DNA from 2 places in the Priestia sp. TGN 0903 genome. Region 2 is predicted to be linked to the other one. Evidence: riboswitches for the same ligand, from Rfam matches in the RefSeq annotation. Region 2 holds a riboswitch; the other holds the start of a gene.

Region 1 (8,237 bases), on a different contig from region 2:
CAGCAAGCAGTGACAACAAAGATGATTTGCGCATCAAACCTCTCACTCAAGCACTGAATAGAGAAATTCCAGTTCGGATTCATGCTCATAGAGCCGATGATATTCTATCAGCTCTTCGCTTAGCAGATGAATTTCATTTAGACGTCCGTATTGAGCACTGTACAGAAGGCCATTTAATTGCTAAAGAGCTGGGTGGAAGAAATTTAAAAGTGAGCGTAGGTCCAACTTTAACACGCCGCTCAAAGGTTGAACTTAAGAATAAAACGTGGAAAACCTATCAAGCTCTTTGCAATGAAGGAGTAGAAGTTTCCATTACAACGGACCATCCTTATACGCCTATTCAGTATTTAAATATTTGCGCATCCATTGCCGTACGTGAAGGACTCGAAGAGCAAAAAGCATTAGAAGGCATCACGATTACTGCTGCTCGGAATCTCCGTATTGATCATCGAATCGGCAGTATCGAAGCAGGAAAAGACGCTGATTTAGTGCTATGGAGCCATCATCCCTTTCACTACTTAGCAAAGCCTATTTTCACCATGATAGATGGTAAAATATTATTTAAAAAAAATTAACATTTTACCTATTTTCTTTTTTTATTTTTTTTAGTATGATACGTTTAGAAGCATGTGAATTTCACAAAAGCATAAACATCACACGTTGACTTTTTATGTTTGTTGACTTGTAATGGGAAGGCAAATGGTGCGCCACCAGGTAACTGGTTCTAGTGGGTTCGATTCCCACCCCGAAATTTTTTTAATTATTAAAAAATTTCGAGGGTGGGGACTTGATTGGAGTCTGTATATACCCTCGATCAGGAGGGAAAAGTTATGTTAAAAAAACGTGACCTAAATGACTGTCAATCTCTATACGAACTCATGGTACATCCTGATGTCTTCCCTTTTGTTCGTCATAAAGCCCATTCCTATGAAGAATTTTTATTTGTGACTAAACAAACGATGGAAGCAGAAGATCATGGAGAAATTATTTCTCGCACGATTTTAGATGAATGGGGTAACCCTATCGGCACCATTAATTTATTTGATGTACAGGATCAAGCTGGTTTTTTAGGCACTTGGCTTGGCAAACCGTTTCATGGAAAAGGATATAATCAAATTGCAAAAGAAGCGTTCTTTAATGAACTGTTCTTTGAGTTAAATATAGAGCGAATTTTTATGCGAATCCGCAAAATCAACATCAGGTCTATTAAGGCTGCCGAAAAACTGCCTTATGCAGTACTTGCGAATGAAACACACAAAGCTTTATACGATGAAATTAATCAACATGAAGACGTATATGATTTATACGAAATTCCAAAAGACTTGTATACATTATACTACCTGCGTCACGAACAAGACGTTCAAGAAGATCACCAGCTTAAAGAAGCGTAAGAGTCTCTCCGTTACACGGAGAGCTTTTTTTATGATTAAAAACGAGAGATTCTGGAAAAAATAAGTAGCATGATCGAAAAACGTTAATTGGAGGTTTTTTTATGTCTGAAAAAAAACGAAAAGAAAACGCAAAAAATACGTTAAGTAGCGCTCAAGAAATCTATTACGGCCGCGAGTTTAAAAAAGCAGACCGTGCAGGCGGCTACACGAAAAAATAAGTGAGGCAAAATATCTCTATCCAACGCTTGATCATCCCAACGTCCTTTCTGTACACTGTGTATCGGAAGGACGTTTTATATTATGTAAAGATAATAACGCGAAGATTTCATGCGTATGATTTACGATTTTTTAATACTTTACTATATCCACAAAGTTTACCCACAATTATGTGGATAATGTGCATAACTTTATCAGATATGTATATTACCGCTTTCATAACTTGAAATGACAGTGGGTAATTTTTATGTAAATTTTCTGAAAAAATGTGAATAATGTGGATAAAGTTGTGAATATCCTATACAATTCAGCAGTTAACTTCTTGTTAACCTGTGGATATCTTCTTTAGCAATTTCGTTTGTTTTAGTAACATGAAAGCTTTTGATATATTATAAGTATAATAATAAAAAGTAGGGGAACTTCTCCCTACTTTTTTATGATTGGAAACAATATATCCACACTTGTTCCTTGATTTAACTGACTAGAAAATGTCATCTGCGCATGATGAGCTTTAATAATCCGATAGCTGACCATCAGCCCTAAACCTGTACCTTTTTCTTTTGTACTATAAAAAGGCTCACCTATCTTCGCTAACCGTTCAGGAGGAATACCTTGCCCTTCATCAGCAAGCTGCAGCCAAAGGTGGTTTTCTTTTGCTTTAATCGTAATATGAATACCCCCTCCTTCAGGCATTGCTTCGATAGAGTTTTTAATAATATTAATAAATACTTGTTTTAACTGATTTTTATCTCCATATACCTGCGGTAATTGCTCATCCCTTTCAAATATGAAAGCTACCTTTTTTTCTACTGCTTCAGGTTCAAGAAGCGAGCACACTTCTTGAACAAGCGCTTGCATATTCAAGGGTTCAACATTCATAACCTGAGGTTTTCCTAACATCAAAAATTCTTCTACGATTCCATTCATTCGTTCTAATTCAGTTTCCATGATATCTATATACAAAGCATCTTTGGGATTTTGTTCTTTTAATAAGTGAACAAAACCTTTTAAAGAAGTCAAAGGATTTTTGATTTCGTGAGCAACTCCAGCTGCAAGTTCTCCTACAACGGCAAGCTTCTCAGAAGTTCTAAGCTTCTCTTCTGCTTTTTTACGCTCCGTAATATCTGTCGATACGCACAGCATTTGAATCACTTCCTGTTTTTCATTCATAATAGGAAGTTTTGCTGTTTCGACCCAGCGCCGGTTTCCTTTCGAATCTTTAAACTGTTCTTCTAATACCATCCCTTTTTGCGTACAGTTTGAAAACGTCCCTTTATATAAAAGATCTGATTGAAGGTTGAATTGATATTTATCAATTGGTTGTCCAATCAAGTCATCAGATTTTTCACCTAGCAGCATCGCAAAAGATTCATTAACAAGAATGAACTCCCTTTTTTGATTAATGGCATAAATATAGCTTGGATTAATGTCAATGACTTGTCTTAAAAACGTTTTTTGTTCCTGCAGCTGATTTTCTTTTTGCTGTAAATTTGCTTTAGAATGGCGTATATAGCTAATCATTTCATTAAACTGTTTAGATAAAGTACCGATTTCCCCCCGCTCAATTTCTCGTTCCGGAATTTTTTGATTAAAATTCCCGCGCGCTACTTGTCCCGCCAATTCATATAGTTTACGAATAGGATTCACAATTTGCCTTGCATATAACGCAGTAAAAAAAGAAAGCAGTAAAATTGTAATACCTGAAACGGTCCAAAGCGTTTTTTCAAACGTTTCATAAGGCCTGTAAATTTCTTCAACGGGTAATTCAGCGACAATTCCCCAATCCAAAACAGGAATATATTCAAATGACGCAAAGAAGTACTTACCTTCGGTGTTCACAACGCGCTGATATCCTGATTTATGATTCATCGTTTCCTGAACGATTTCATTTCCCCTGGCATTTTCACCGATTCTCTGTTTCTCAGGGTGTGAAATAATTCTACCATTGCGGTCTACAATAAACGTATAGCCGTTCTCTCCTATATCGAACGTTTGAAAAATGGATTGAAAGCTTTTATTTTCTTCAATGCGCAGCGCTAAATTTATAACTTTTTTTACATTTTGCTGCTCATCCAAAATAGGAATTGCCATCACTACAATGTAATGCTTTGTGTCTGCTGAAACGACATCGCTTAAATATATTTTTTTAGTTCGCAGCGCTTCTTGAAAATATTTTCTTTTACTTAAGTTCACGTGCTTCATACTCTTTAAATCATCTGGGTAATAATGCTCCACATACCCTTTTGTATTAAAAATGGTTCCGCTATCGATATACGGTGAAATATTAACTATTTTCTGCAGTTCTTTGTCTATCTCTTGTTCATCATCTGATAAAAAAATAGGATCTTGCTGTACCTCGTCGCCCAAGCTCCAAATATCTTTAATAACGATGTTAATTTGCTCTTTCATTCTCTTGACGGTTTTATCAGTTACCTGTCGATATTGATCTTGAGAAATATTAGGCAGCATCACTCTTGAAACTATAAACATTAGCGTCAGTACGGTACAAATAAGAAGCACATTAATCGTGAAGATTTTCCAAAACGTATGAGATTTAAACCATTTCATGTTTGTTCACCTTAATTCAATGAAGTCTACCTCCATTGTACTGCAAAATGAAAACTTTTCCATGTAAATGATAGAATTCCACCTTTAGACATAGAAGAAAAGCATTTGGTTCTACATTACTATCAGAAAACTATGAGCTTTTTCACTGTATTTTCTGCTAAAACTTTTTTAGGGTTCTTATATAAACTTTGCTTACTGCATTTTCTTCATACAGTAGAAATCAATTATTTATCTTCCAATAAAAAGACCCCATCACGAAATGATGAGGTCACCCATTTACTATTTCTTCTTCCTTCTAGCCCCGTAAAAACCAAATAAGAGAATAAACCAAACGGGTGTCAACAATAAGGCTGGGCGCGTCGCATCAGAAAACAGCATAATAATAAGAATCACTGCAAACAACGCTAGCACAACATAGTTTATAAATGGTGTTAACGGTGCTTTGAATGTTGATGCTGCATGCAGCTGCGGACGTGTTTTTTTATATCTTAGATGGCAAATCAAAATGATACTCCACACCCAAATGAAACAAATAGCGCTGATGGTTGTTACGATGCCAAAAGCTTGATCTGGTATCAGTTTGCTTAACAAAGCTCCCGCCGAGATAACCAGCGTAGATACAAACAATCCGTTGCTTGGTACGTGGTTTTTGTTCAGTTTTGCAAACGTAGATGGCCCTTGGTCATTTTTACTTAAGTTATATAAGATACGGCTTGTTGAAAACATTCCGCTATTACAAGCAGAAGCGGCTGAAGTTAATACAACAAAATTAATAATTCCAGCAGCAAGCGGAATTCCGACTAAACTAAAGGTTTTAACAAATGGGCTTTCTGCTGCATTCAATTCCATCCACGGGTTAATAAATAAAAGGACGATAAGCGCTCCAACATAGAAAAATAAGATTCGCAGCGGAATTTTATTAATGGCCGATGGAATATTTTTTTGGGGATTTGATGTTTCCGCTGCCGATACCCCTACCAATTCAACCCCGACGTATGCGAAAATAACCATTTGGAATGAAAGTAAGAAACCTGAAACACCGTTTGGAAACAGTCCTCCATGATTCCAAAGATTTTGAACCGTAACGGATCCTGCATCTGTTTTAAATCCGATTACCAGTAAAATAACGCCAATAACAATTAACGCAAGAATCGTAATAACCTTTATTAAAGCAAACCAAAACTCTAATTCTCCAAATAATTTTACGGTTAATAAGTTAAGTCCTAATAAAATGATTACACAAATAAGTGCAGGAATCCACTGAGGAATATTGAACCAATATTTCACATATACGCCAACGGCAATCACATCAGCCATAGCTGTCATGATCCAGCAAAACCAGTACGTCCACCCTGTGACAAATGAAGCCCATGGTCCAAGATACTCTTCAGCAATATCTGTTAACGATTGATAACCTGCTTTAGACAGCAGTAGTTCTCCTAGCGCTCTCATCACAAAGAAAAGCGCAATACCCACAATTAAATAAGCAAAGATGATAGAGGGACCTGCAAGCTGTATGGCTTTACCAGAACCTAAAAATAATCCCGTCCCAATGGTTCCTCCAATCGCGATTAGCTGAACATGACGATTGGATAAATCCCTCTTTAATTCTCGTTGTTCCAACTCTAACTCCTCCTAACAATAAAACCTTTGATGCGATCGTGCGGACTACAAAATAAAGTCCAATAAAAAAAGAGATTGGATGCGCTCCAATCTCATGGTCATAAGAATAACAAATATTATGGTACATACTACCAATTAGTAACATGCCAAATAAATATCCGGTACTCTTCTGTCCTTTTGCCTGAGATTGTGAACCCTTCGGCGTCGCGAAACTATCGCGATCTCTCCAGAAGCTGCTCCTGCTATAGTGTGATCCATAGCAATCATAGCTTTCTACGTATTAAATTTTTCGATCAAGATAATGACTGTCGAATAGTTGTTTATTCTAATACCAGTTGGATGCTTTGTCAACAAGAAAGATGACTTTCATTTATTTACCTTCTTCGAAAGAAGGTAATGAAACAGGTTCAATCGTCAACTTAGTATCCTTTTCTACATGCTACCTGAGTCCCTGCGGAAACCTAAATACGTTAAATGGATCGTACTTTTTATTTACTCTTTCTAACCGCTCTGCGTTGTCTCCAAAATACTCATACTCATAGTTTCTAAGGTTGCTGATAGGGAAATTCACATAGGAGCCTTTCGTAATACGTTTAATATATTGAAATCGCTTATACAGCCACTCTCTGTTTGCTCGTGCAAACGCATCGTCTGTCCATACAGATTGAAAGCCCAGAATATATCTAGCGTTTCTGTAAAAGAAGGCCGTTTCTCTGTTACCAACACTGCGAATTTCTCCTCCTAGTGCATAAAAAGAAATCGCGGCGTAAACGGACCCTTCTGCTGGACGCTGTATGAGATCTGCAAGATTTTCAAGCTCGCCAACTGAATAACTTCTTTGCACAAATCTTCCCGTTGACTTAAATTTTTCAGACGGAGGATAGGTTGCTTCTATCTTTTGTACCGCTTCAAGAAAAGATAATGACTCTAGCTCGACTCGGAACCCCTCCACCTCTGCAAAAGGCTGCAAGATCTTTCGAGCTCTTTCTGGAGATCCGTAAAAGAAGCCGTTCGCAAATATGCCCAATCCTTCTCCTTCTGCATTATAAAAACTGGCAACTAGCGTCATACGTTTGTCCAATTCAGGCAGCCAGCTTTGCCATATATTCATCACTTGTGCCTGTTTTTCTCTTGTAGTACCTACATAAAAGAAGCGAACAAGCGTCACAGAGCTGTTCGTCGGTTTTGGAAGCTGAAACGTCATGCTTGCCACAACGCCAAAATTACCGCCACCAGCACCTCGGCATGCCCAAAAAAGATCCGCGTTACACGATTTGTTTGCTTTAATAATCTTTCCTTCATAATTGACCAACTCTAGCTCTATCAAGCTGTCACAGCCTAATCCGTAAAGTCTGCTCGAAAGCCCCCAGCCTCCTCCGAGCGTAAAGCCAGACACCCCAACAGTCGGACACGTTCCTCCTGGAAACACATATCCATTCGAACCGATAAAATCATACACTTCCGTATTTTTTGCTCCTGCCTCCATCTTTAAGATGTTCCGTTTCCTATCCAATTTCAACCCGTTTAACCGACTGATATCAATGACTAATACACAGTCACCCGTAGAATACCCTTCATAATGATGACCGCCAGATCGAATGCGAATGTCTACACGATGCTTGCGCGCCCATTGAATTGCATTTACAACATCCTGCTTTTTTTCACAGTACACAATCACAAGCGGAAATTTATTAATAGCACGATTCCACTCCTGACGAGCTTCCTCATAAATGGGGTCTTTCGGCGTTACCACTTTACCCGTAAGCCCTTTCAAAAACATTGAGTCCATTTGACCTCTGCCCCTCTGTATATACTTTTTAGTAATTTTATTACTATAGTATTTTTGGGGTGGTTGAGGGTGTGGGTTTTCAAGACTAGATTGGCGTTTATCATCTCTATAAAAAATGAAATTTCAGTTCATTTACTGAAATATAAGTACTAATAAAACTTCTTTTCGGTGCTCCGATGCTTTCTAAAACATAACTTTCCACTAATTCAAATTAGATATATTAGAATATTTTTTCTTCCAACAAGAGTCCAATTCAAATAAAAAAAGAGCAGAATCAAATCTGCTCTTTACTCTTCATCTATTTATTTCTTTAACGTCAAACTTACCACATTCTCCACGTGCGCCGTATGAGGGAACATATCAACAGGCTGAATGTAATCAACGTTATAAGCCTTCGACAGCTGCTGCACATCTTTGGCTAATGTGGATGGATTACAAGATACGTAAACCACTTTCTTTGGCTTTACTTGTAAAATTGTTTTTAGAAGCTTGTCATCACAGCCTGTTCGCGGCGGGTCAACGACGATAACGTCTGGCTTCCAGCCTTCTTTTACCCACTGCGGCATCCATTTTTCAGCCGGACCTGTTACGTACGTGGCATGCTCAAATCCATGATCTTTGGCATTTTTTCGCGCGTCTACAATGGATTC
Region 2 (8,237 bases):
CATCATCCGTTCTTTCAAGTGGAAGCTTTTGCTTTTACAGATCAACTTTCCTCAGGAATGCGATTAGATCATATCGTTTCAGCTAAATCTCATTATGAAAAAGACTTGGCTCATGTTATTGTGCATGGCCAGCAGAACGGTGAGCTTTCTCAAGAGCTGTATGATTACAGTCTATTTATGATGGAAAGAATGGAACAATTTATTTTTCGTATTTTAAAATATGTACAGCCGCTTACATTTTTGTTCATCGGAATTGTCATTCTGCTTATGTATATGTCCGTTATGCTTCCGATGTTAGAAGTGATGTCGAGCTTGTAGAAGGGTGAAAGAATATGATTCTAAAAGGTAATAAAGGGTTTACCCTTATTGAAATGTTAATCGTTATGCTCGTTATTACCGTGCTTTTGCTCATTATGATTCCAAATGTATTAAAGCATAATACGGTTATTAATAACAAAGGCTGCTCAGCTCTTGTCAAAACCGTAGAGGCTGAGGTACAAGTATATGAGCTTGAAAACGGCGAAAAACCAAGTCTAGAAGAGCTTGAAGCAGGAGGCTACTTAAAAGAAGGCACCGTGTGTCCAAACGGTCAAGCTATTCAAATTGACGGTACCGGAAAGGTTACGGCTAGTGGTTCTTCTTAAGCAAAGAGGATTTACCCTCATTGAGATGCTGATGGTTTTATTTATTGTGCAAGTGATGATGTTTTCCATTATCGTAACCATTCGGCCGCTTGTGGAATATTACAAAATCACATTATTCTTGCGACAGCTGCAAAGCGACACGTTTTATGTGCAGCAGACAGCCATGAACCGAGAATCTCCAATTAAAATTAACTTCGCACCGAAGGGAACAGAATATATTGTTTCTGATTCTCGTGCCGTTCTTTATAAGCGCGCCTATGACTCCACCATTCATATCACGTTTGGAAGCGGCAATTCCACGATACAATACAACAAAAACGGCAATATTTCTCAAGCAAAGACCATTTTTATCAGCAGTCAAAAGTTTAAATACAAAGTTACTTTTCAAATAGGTAGAGGGCGTTTTTATGTGGACAAGGTGTAAGGGTCAGCAGGGCTATACCTTGTTAGAAATGCTTGTTTCATTTAGCATGCTTTTACTCCTAACCGGTACAATTATTCCTTTGTATGTTCAGATGAAGGAAGAAGAAAAGAAGCAATATGTTTCGTATCAAGCTGATGCTATCTTACACGAAGAACTATTGAAATATAAATATGAAGCAGGATATAAACGGCGAGAAAAAATCGTAAAAGAAAACGTTGTGTTTTATCTGAAGTGGAACGGAGAAAGTGCTCAAAAGCTTTGTGTAGAATGGACAGATTCCGCTGATAAAATGAAAAAGAAGTGTGATGTGATGTTGAAGTGAAAAGTGAAAAAGGCTTTACGCTTGTAGAGATGTTAGTCAGTTTTGCTCTTTTTTTGATCATTGTTTCATTTTTCCCCATTATCATTCCGCTAGCTAAGCAAACATATAATCCAGACTTTAGTATGAATGAAATGGAGTGGGAAATTTTTGTGAATCAACTTGCTATGGAATATCGAGAAGCAAAAGAAGTGAGAATTCATGCGACTACGCTTACGTTGAAAATGGAAAATAATCAGATCATCACTTATGAACGATACGAAGACAAGATAAGAAGACGAGTGGATGAAAGTGGTCATGAAGTTGTGCTGCAGCATATTAAGAATATCATGTATGAACAGCAAAAAGAAAGGCTGCTGATTCGTTCAACAGACGGTGTTAACAAAGTTAGAGAAGAAACCATTACGACGTTTTTGATGCTTGCTTATGAAACATAATGAGCAAGGGTTTATTCTCCCGGTTGTGTTGGCATTTTGTGCGCTTTTTCTTCTGTTAGTAGCTCAGCAAACTACTTATTTTGTGACGAAAAGTTCATTTTATCAAGAAGTAGAGCAGAAAAATCGTCTGCAGCATCTTTTAGAAAACGCGGTTGTACATGTAAAAAAAGAAATAAAAGAACATAATAAATCTCCATCTGCACCCTTAGTGTTAGAAACGGGTACGGTTTCATACGACGTAGTAAGTGAAGATGAACAGATGATTATCCTAAAAATAAAGTGTCAAACACTGCAAGGAAGAGCATTGACAGAAACCGCATATATTCAAAAAAAGGACCAGCACATTGTGAAGTGGACGGATTAAGTCTCTTTCTCTCCGGATATAATAGTGCTGAGGAGATGATTATATGAAAACGAATGATTATGTAAAATATATGACTCAGCAATTTGTACAATATATGGATCAGCCAAAAGAAGAGAGGAAAACGAAAAAGATTCAAAAAAAAGAAGAGCGAGCACCTTTTGCGAACAGATGGTTTGGAATGATTCCGCTGTCGTTTATGCTGTGGTACCGAAAGAAAAAAGAAAGATGAGCATATCATATGCTCATCTTTTTTTAACCGGCTTGTGTTTTATTAAATTGACGTGACATCGTTTCTGGCGATATGTAAAATAAGCCACCGTTTATAAACTTAAATAAGATCGTCGGCTCGTATAGCTCTTGAAGCGCTGTTTTTTCGGTCATATATATTTCTGGCAGCTCTTCTGCTGTTTCGTAAAAATGATCAAGAAGCGCTAAGTCTTCGTACCATCTTTCCTGCGCTTTTTCTGCCCATTCAGTCGGTTGAGTTTTAACGTAGTCAGTCACGTATGATGTGAGTCGTGCAATCGCACTTTTCGGCTTAATAAAAGGTGAAAGAGTAAAGCAATAGTCCGAGATTTTAGATGATAAATTTTGATTAATGATTGATTCATGAAATGATTCAACGATTTGTCCGTTAATTAAATTAATGCCAAGCGACAAGAGCTCATCCTTTTTACGGTCGCATTTGTATGAGACTTTAATATTTAACGCAAGCCAAGGGTGTAAAGGCTGATTTGTTGGCTGAGCTGATGAAACTTGTTCATACAGATGAATAAACCCGCCTAGCTTTTGAGTAGAAGCGAAAATTTGATGCAGCCTAGGTGAGCCAAAATGAATTCGTTCTCCTTGAACAGAATCGTCTTCAAACGCGGGATCTGTAATGAAAGTGAGTGAAGCAGGATTTGCTTCTCCGCCTGTCTTTTCAACATAATGCCAATAAAATGGACGATTCATCAACTCTTTGTCAAGTTCGATTGTTAATTGAACCTTTAGATAAGATGGTGTTTCTGTGACAATAGAACAATTATTAGCTAGAAAGTAACGCTTTAAAAATTGATGAATATCAGTTTGCTGCATGCTGATCCTCCTCGCTGTCTTCGTATTGAATAATAGACGTCAAGTTCTCCATTTTGATTTTTATTTCTCCTTCACTCCGTGAATGAAATAAAATATCTTGAATATGCTCTTCGATATTTTTTAAATCAAGCTTTGTTAAAATATCATCTAACTCTCCAACAACTCGTTCAAAAAGGTTTATTTTTTCGTATAACAATTTTAAAATATGTTCTTCGACCGTATGTTGAATCGCTAAATTGTAAATGTGAACATCATGCTTTTGACCTAAACGATGTACCCTTCCAATTCGCTGTTCTAGACGCATTGGATTCCACGGTAGATCATAGTTAATAATATGATGACAAAACTGAAGGTTGATTCCTTCTCCGCCCGCTTCAGTGGCAATAAATACTTGCGCGTGGCTTTCAAAAAGCTGCTTCATCCAGTCTTTTTTACCTCGCTTAAATCCTCCTCTAAACGGTACAGAGGTAATTCCATGCTGTTTTAAATACCACTGTAAGTACAGTTGAGTTGCTCTGTACTCAGTGAAAATAATAACTTTGTCATCAATTTTTTGAACGAGCTCCAGAACTTTTTCTGCTTTTGCATTTTGCGGCACTTGCTGAAGTAGTTGCATTAACGGAGTAATCATATGTTCCGTTAATGCGCTGTTTTGATCTTCCTGACGTTCCAGCATGTTTTTTAATGTCATATACACCGCTTCACGGCTGCTGCAGGCCTCTCGCTGCAGGGTTAAAATTGAAAAAGCACTTGAAGGGTGCAGTCCGTTTCCTTTAAAAGACGTAATCGCATCGTATAGCTCGCGTTCTTTCGGTGAAAATTCAACAGGAATGGTTTGAACAATTCGCTTCGTCCATTCGATACCAGTATCATGGCGGCGATTTCGAATCATAACTTTGTTAACAAGCTCTTTTAAGTGCTCATCGTTTTGCAAAGAGCGTTTTTTAGCAGAAAATAATTCTTCGAAATAGTCTTTATTGCCGAGATGGCCAGGCTTTAAAAGAGAGACTAAGTTGAAAATTTCTTCAATTCGATTTTGAATCGGTGTTGCGGTTAGCAACAGACAAAATTTCTTTTTCAGGCTTTGAACAAATTCATAGTTTTTTGTTTTGTTGTTTTTAAGTTTATGAGCTTCATCAATGATGATGAGGTCGTAGTCTTGTTCTAGCACAATTTCTCGATGAGGGGAACGTTTTGCTGTATCAATTGAAGATACAACGATGTCACACTGATCCCACACATATGATTTTCTTTGAGGGACCGCGGGAATATAAAATTTTTGATTCAATTCCATAGCCCACTGTGAAACAAGCGAAGCTGGAACTAAAATGAGAACTTTTTTAACAAGCCCGCGAATCATATATTCCTTCAAAATTAACCCTGCTTCAATCGTTTTCCCTAGTCCTACTTCATCTGCTAAAATGGCTTTCCCATTCATTGTTTCGACTACTTGTTTGGCTACTTCGAGTTGATGAGGAAGCGGCGTTAAATCGGCTAAATGTTTTGGGCTTTGTAGCCCTTCAAATTCTGAGATAAGCGTTTGGTCTTCTATTTCATAGGCAAGTTTATACAAATCCCATGCAGACCAAGGGCCGTCTTGCTCCAATTTAGTTGAGAAGGCTGCTTCCCATGTTTCATCGATGTTTAATTTCACTTTCATGATAAAAATGCTCCTTTGTAAAAAATTTTTATTGAACAAATGATAAGAATCAGGTAGGATAAAAATATATTTAGAAAATTTGAAAAAGAAAATAGATTAGCACTTTACAAATGATTGTGTGAATAAAGAAAGATACATCTTTCAGTAGTATGCCCAACTTTACCAACTTTATAGAAGCGAATGACGACACGGGGAGAGACTACTTGAATGTAGCGCCGAAGGAGCAAGCAATAAAATTGTGAATCTCTCAGGCAAAAAGACTCTTGTTTGACGCAGCTCTGGAGAGTGTCTATGCGTTTATAGACCACCCACGAGGCAAACCTATTCGTTTATAGGTAAACTTTCAGGTGAAAAGGACAGAGACTTCCTACTAAATACAGTAGGGGGTTTTCTGTCCTTTTTTGTTTGGATACATAGTGATCCCCACACTATTTGAAAACTCCCCGTTATGAAAAGTTTCACGTGAAAAAGAGGAGGACATAAATATGACAACAGAATTACACAAAACGCCGCTTTATGATACCTATCAAAAATATGGTGCCAAAACAATTGATTTTGGAGGATGGGCTCTTCCCGTTCAATTTTCTTCTATTAAAGAAGAGCATGAAGCTGTACGTACAAAGGCAGGTCTTTTTGATGTCTCTCATATGGGAGAAATTCTTGTGACAGGAGCTGATAGCTTAGCTTTTCTTCAGCATACGATGACAAATGACGTTTCTACCCTTGTAGATGGAAAAGCGCAGTATACGGCTATGTGTTATGAAGACGGAGGCACGGTAGATGATTTGCTGATTTACAAAAAAGCAGATCAAGAGTATTTGCTGGTCGTAAACGCTGCTAATATTCAAAAAGACTATGAGTGGCTTGTGTCTCACAAACAAGGAGATGTAACGCTCGTTAATCAATCTGATGAAACTGCGCAGCTAGCATTACAAGGTCCTTTAGCAGAAAAAGTTTTACAAACGTTAACGAATGAAAATTTAGCTTCATTAAAGCCATTTACATTTGCTGATGATGTAGAAGTAGCGAATGTAAATGCTCTCGTTTCACGTACTGGATATACCGGAGAAGATGGTTTTGAAATTTATTGTTCTTCAGCTGACGCCTCTCACTTGTGGACGGCTATTTTAGAAGCAGGAAGTGAGGACGGTGTGTTGCCTTGCGGACTAGGAGCTCGCGATACGCTTCGTTTTGAAGCTACTTTGGCTTTATATGGCCAAGAGCTTTCAAAAGATATTACGCCCATTGAAGCTCGAATTGGATTTGCAGTAAAGACGAACAAAGACAGCTTTATTGGAAAAGAAGTGTTAAAAGAACAGCGTGAAAGCGGGGCACCTCGTAAGCTGGTAGGAATTGAAATGATTGATAAAGGTATACCAAGACACGGTTACGAAGTATTTGCAGATGAAGAACAAATTGGATTTGTGACAACAGGTACACAGTCACCGACATTAAAGAAAAACATCGGTTTAGCGCTATTATCAGCAGAGTATACAGAGCTTGGTCAAGAAGTGGAAGTGCAGGTTCGGAAAAAACGCTTAAAAGCAAAAGTGGTTTCAACACCTTTTTATAAACGTTCAAAGTAAGCTTTGGGGAGGAATTTAACATGTTACATCGCTATTTACCAATGACAGAACAAGATCAGCAGCAAATGTTAGCAGCAATTGGTGTTTCATCTGTTGATGATTTATTTTCAGATATTCCGCAGCGCGTTCGTTTTCAAGGAGAATACAATATTAAAAAAGCGGCTTCAGAGCCTCAGTTGTTAAAAGAATTAAATAATATGGCTGCTAAAAATGCTCATTTAAAAGACTATGCTTCTTTTTTAGGAGCAGGAGTTTACGATCATTACATGCCGGTTATTGTTGATCATGTTATTTCTCGTTCAGAATTTTATACGGCCTATACTCCGTATCAACCGGAAATTTCTCAAGGAGAACTTCAGGCCATCTTTGAATTTCAAACAATGATTTGTGAGTTAACGGGGATGGACGTGGCCAATTCTTCTATGTATGACGGAGGAACTGCTTTAGCAGAAGCCGCTATGCTCAGTGCGGGTCAAACGAAAAAGAAAAAAGTACTTGTCTCTGCGGCCGTTCACCCTGAGTCAAAAGATGTGTTAAAAACGTATGCGAAGGGTCAATACATTGAAGTGGTAGAAATCCCTGCAGCAGACGGCGTAACAGATATGATTGCATTAGAAAAAGAGATGGGAAGTGACGTGGCAGCTGTTATTGTCCAGTATCCAAATTTCTACGGACAAATCGAGCCGTTAAAAGAAATTGAAGAAATTACTCATCAAGAAAAATGTATGTTTGTGGTTTCAAGCAATCCTTTATCATTAGGTTTACTTACGCCTCCTGGAGAATTTGGAGCTGATATTGTCATTGGAGATGCACAGCCATTTGGTATTCCAAGTCAATTTGGAGGCCCGCACTGCGGATACTTTGCAACTACGTCTAAGCTTATGCGGAAAATTCCAGGACGATTAGTAGGGCAAACGGTGGATGAAAACGGTAAGCGAGGGTTTGTTTTAACCCTTCAAGCTCGTGAGCAGCATATACGCCGTGATAAAGCGACGTCTAACATTTGTTCAAATCAAGCGTTAAATGCTTTAGCGGCATCAGTTGCCATGACAGCTTTAGGCAAGCAAGGTGTAAAAGAAATGGCGCTGCAAAACTTATCAAAAACGCATTATGCATATGAAGCGTTAAAGGCAAAAGGGGTAAATGTAGCATTTGAAGGACCGTTTTTTAACGAATTAGTCGTGAAGCTTCCTGTTTCGGTAACAGAAGCAAACAATCATTTATTAGCATCAAAAATAATTGGCGGTTATGATCTTAGCCGTGATAACCAAGCGCTTGAAAATCACATGCTGCTTGCTTTTACAGAACTCCGTACAAAAGAGGAAATTGACCAACTTGTAAATGAATTGGGGGATCTTCATGCTTAATCAAAATCAATCACTTATTTTTGAAAGCAGTAAAGAAGGGCGAATCGGCTATTCATTGCCGGAGTTAGATGTTCCGCAAGTAAATGCTGAAGAGCTGCTTGGAAAAGCGTATGTCCGTACCGAAGCTCCTGAGCTTCCTGAAGTATCAGAACTCGATATTATGCGTCATTACACCGCGCTTTCAAAACGAAATCACGGAGTGGACTCAGGGTTTTATCCGCTTGGTTCATGCACGATGAAATATAATCCAAAAGTGAATGAACAAGCAGCACGGATTGCTGGGCTAGCGCATATTCATCCGCTTCAAGATGAGCAAACGGTTCAAGGTGCTCTCGAACTTTTATATGATTTACAAGAGC

Evidence for each region. A riboswitch is a leader RNA that binds a small molecule or an ion and turns the genes downstream of it on or off. The one in region 2 is predicted to bind glycine.
Region 1: it holds a riboswitch for glycine, as region 2 does, so the genes downstream of both, ACRPLY_RS23975 (amino acid permease) here and gcvT (glycine cleavage system aminomethyltransferase GcvT) in region 2, are expected to answer to the same signal.

The regions. Positions count from the first base shown of each region.
Region 1 covers NZ_JBOZGL010000010.1:84,587-92,823, reverse strand. The annotation lists gene ACRPLY_RS23995 (amidohydrolase) at 1-575, shown strand, start outside; gene ACRPLY_RS23990 (GNAT family N-acetyltransferase) at 831-1,391, shown strand; gene ACRPLY_RS23985 (YfhE family protein) at 1,493-1,609, shown strand; gene ACRPLY_RS23980 (ATP-binding protein) at 2,034-4,175, opposite strand; gene ACRPLY_RS23975 (amino acid permease) at 4,455-5,798, opposite strand; glycine riboswitch at 5,958-6,038, opposite strand; gene ACRPLY_RS23970 (FAD-binding oxidoreductase) at 6,238-7,587, opposite strand; gene rlmD (23S rRNA (uracil(1939)-C(5))-methyltransferase RlmD) at 7,890-8,237, opposite strand, start outside.
Region 2 covers NZ_JBOZGL010000007.1:151,981-160,217, reverse strand. The annotation lists gene comGB (competence type IV pilus assembly protein ComGB) at 1-318, shown strand, start outside; gene comGC (competence type IV pilus major pilin ComGC) at 333-644, shown strand; gene comGD (competence type IV pilus minor pilin ComGD) at 631-1,068, shown strand; gene ACRPLY_RS22125 (type II secretion system protein) at 1,052-1,390, shown strand; gene comGF (competence type IV pilus minor pilin ComGF) at 1,387-1,824, shown strand; gene comGG (competence type IV pilus minor pilin ComGG) at 1,814-2,188, shown strand; gene ACRPLY_RS22110 (YqzE family protein) at 2,232-2,417, shown strand; gene ACRPLY_RS22105 (YqhG family protein) at 2,441-3,265, opposite strand; gene ACRPLY_RS22100 (DEAD/DEAH box helicase) at 3,252-4,925, opposite strand; glycine riboswitch at 5,106-5,198, shown strand; gene gcvT (glycine cleavage system aminomethyltransferase GcvT) at 5,411-6,511, shown strand; gene gcvPA (aminomethyl-transferring glycine dehydrogenase subunit GcvPA) at 6,532-7,878, shown strand; gene gcvPB (aminomethyl-transferring glycine dehydrogenase subunit GcvPB) at 7,871-8,237, shown strand, end outside.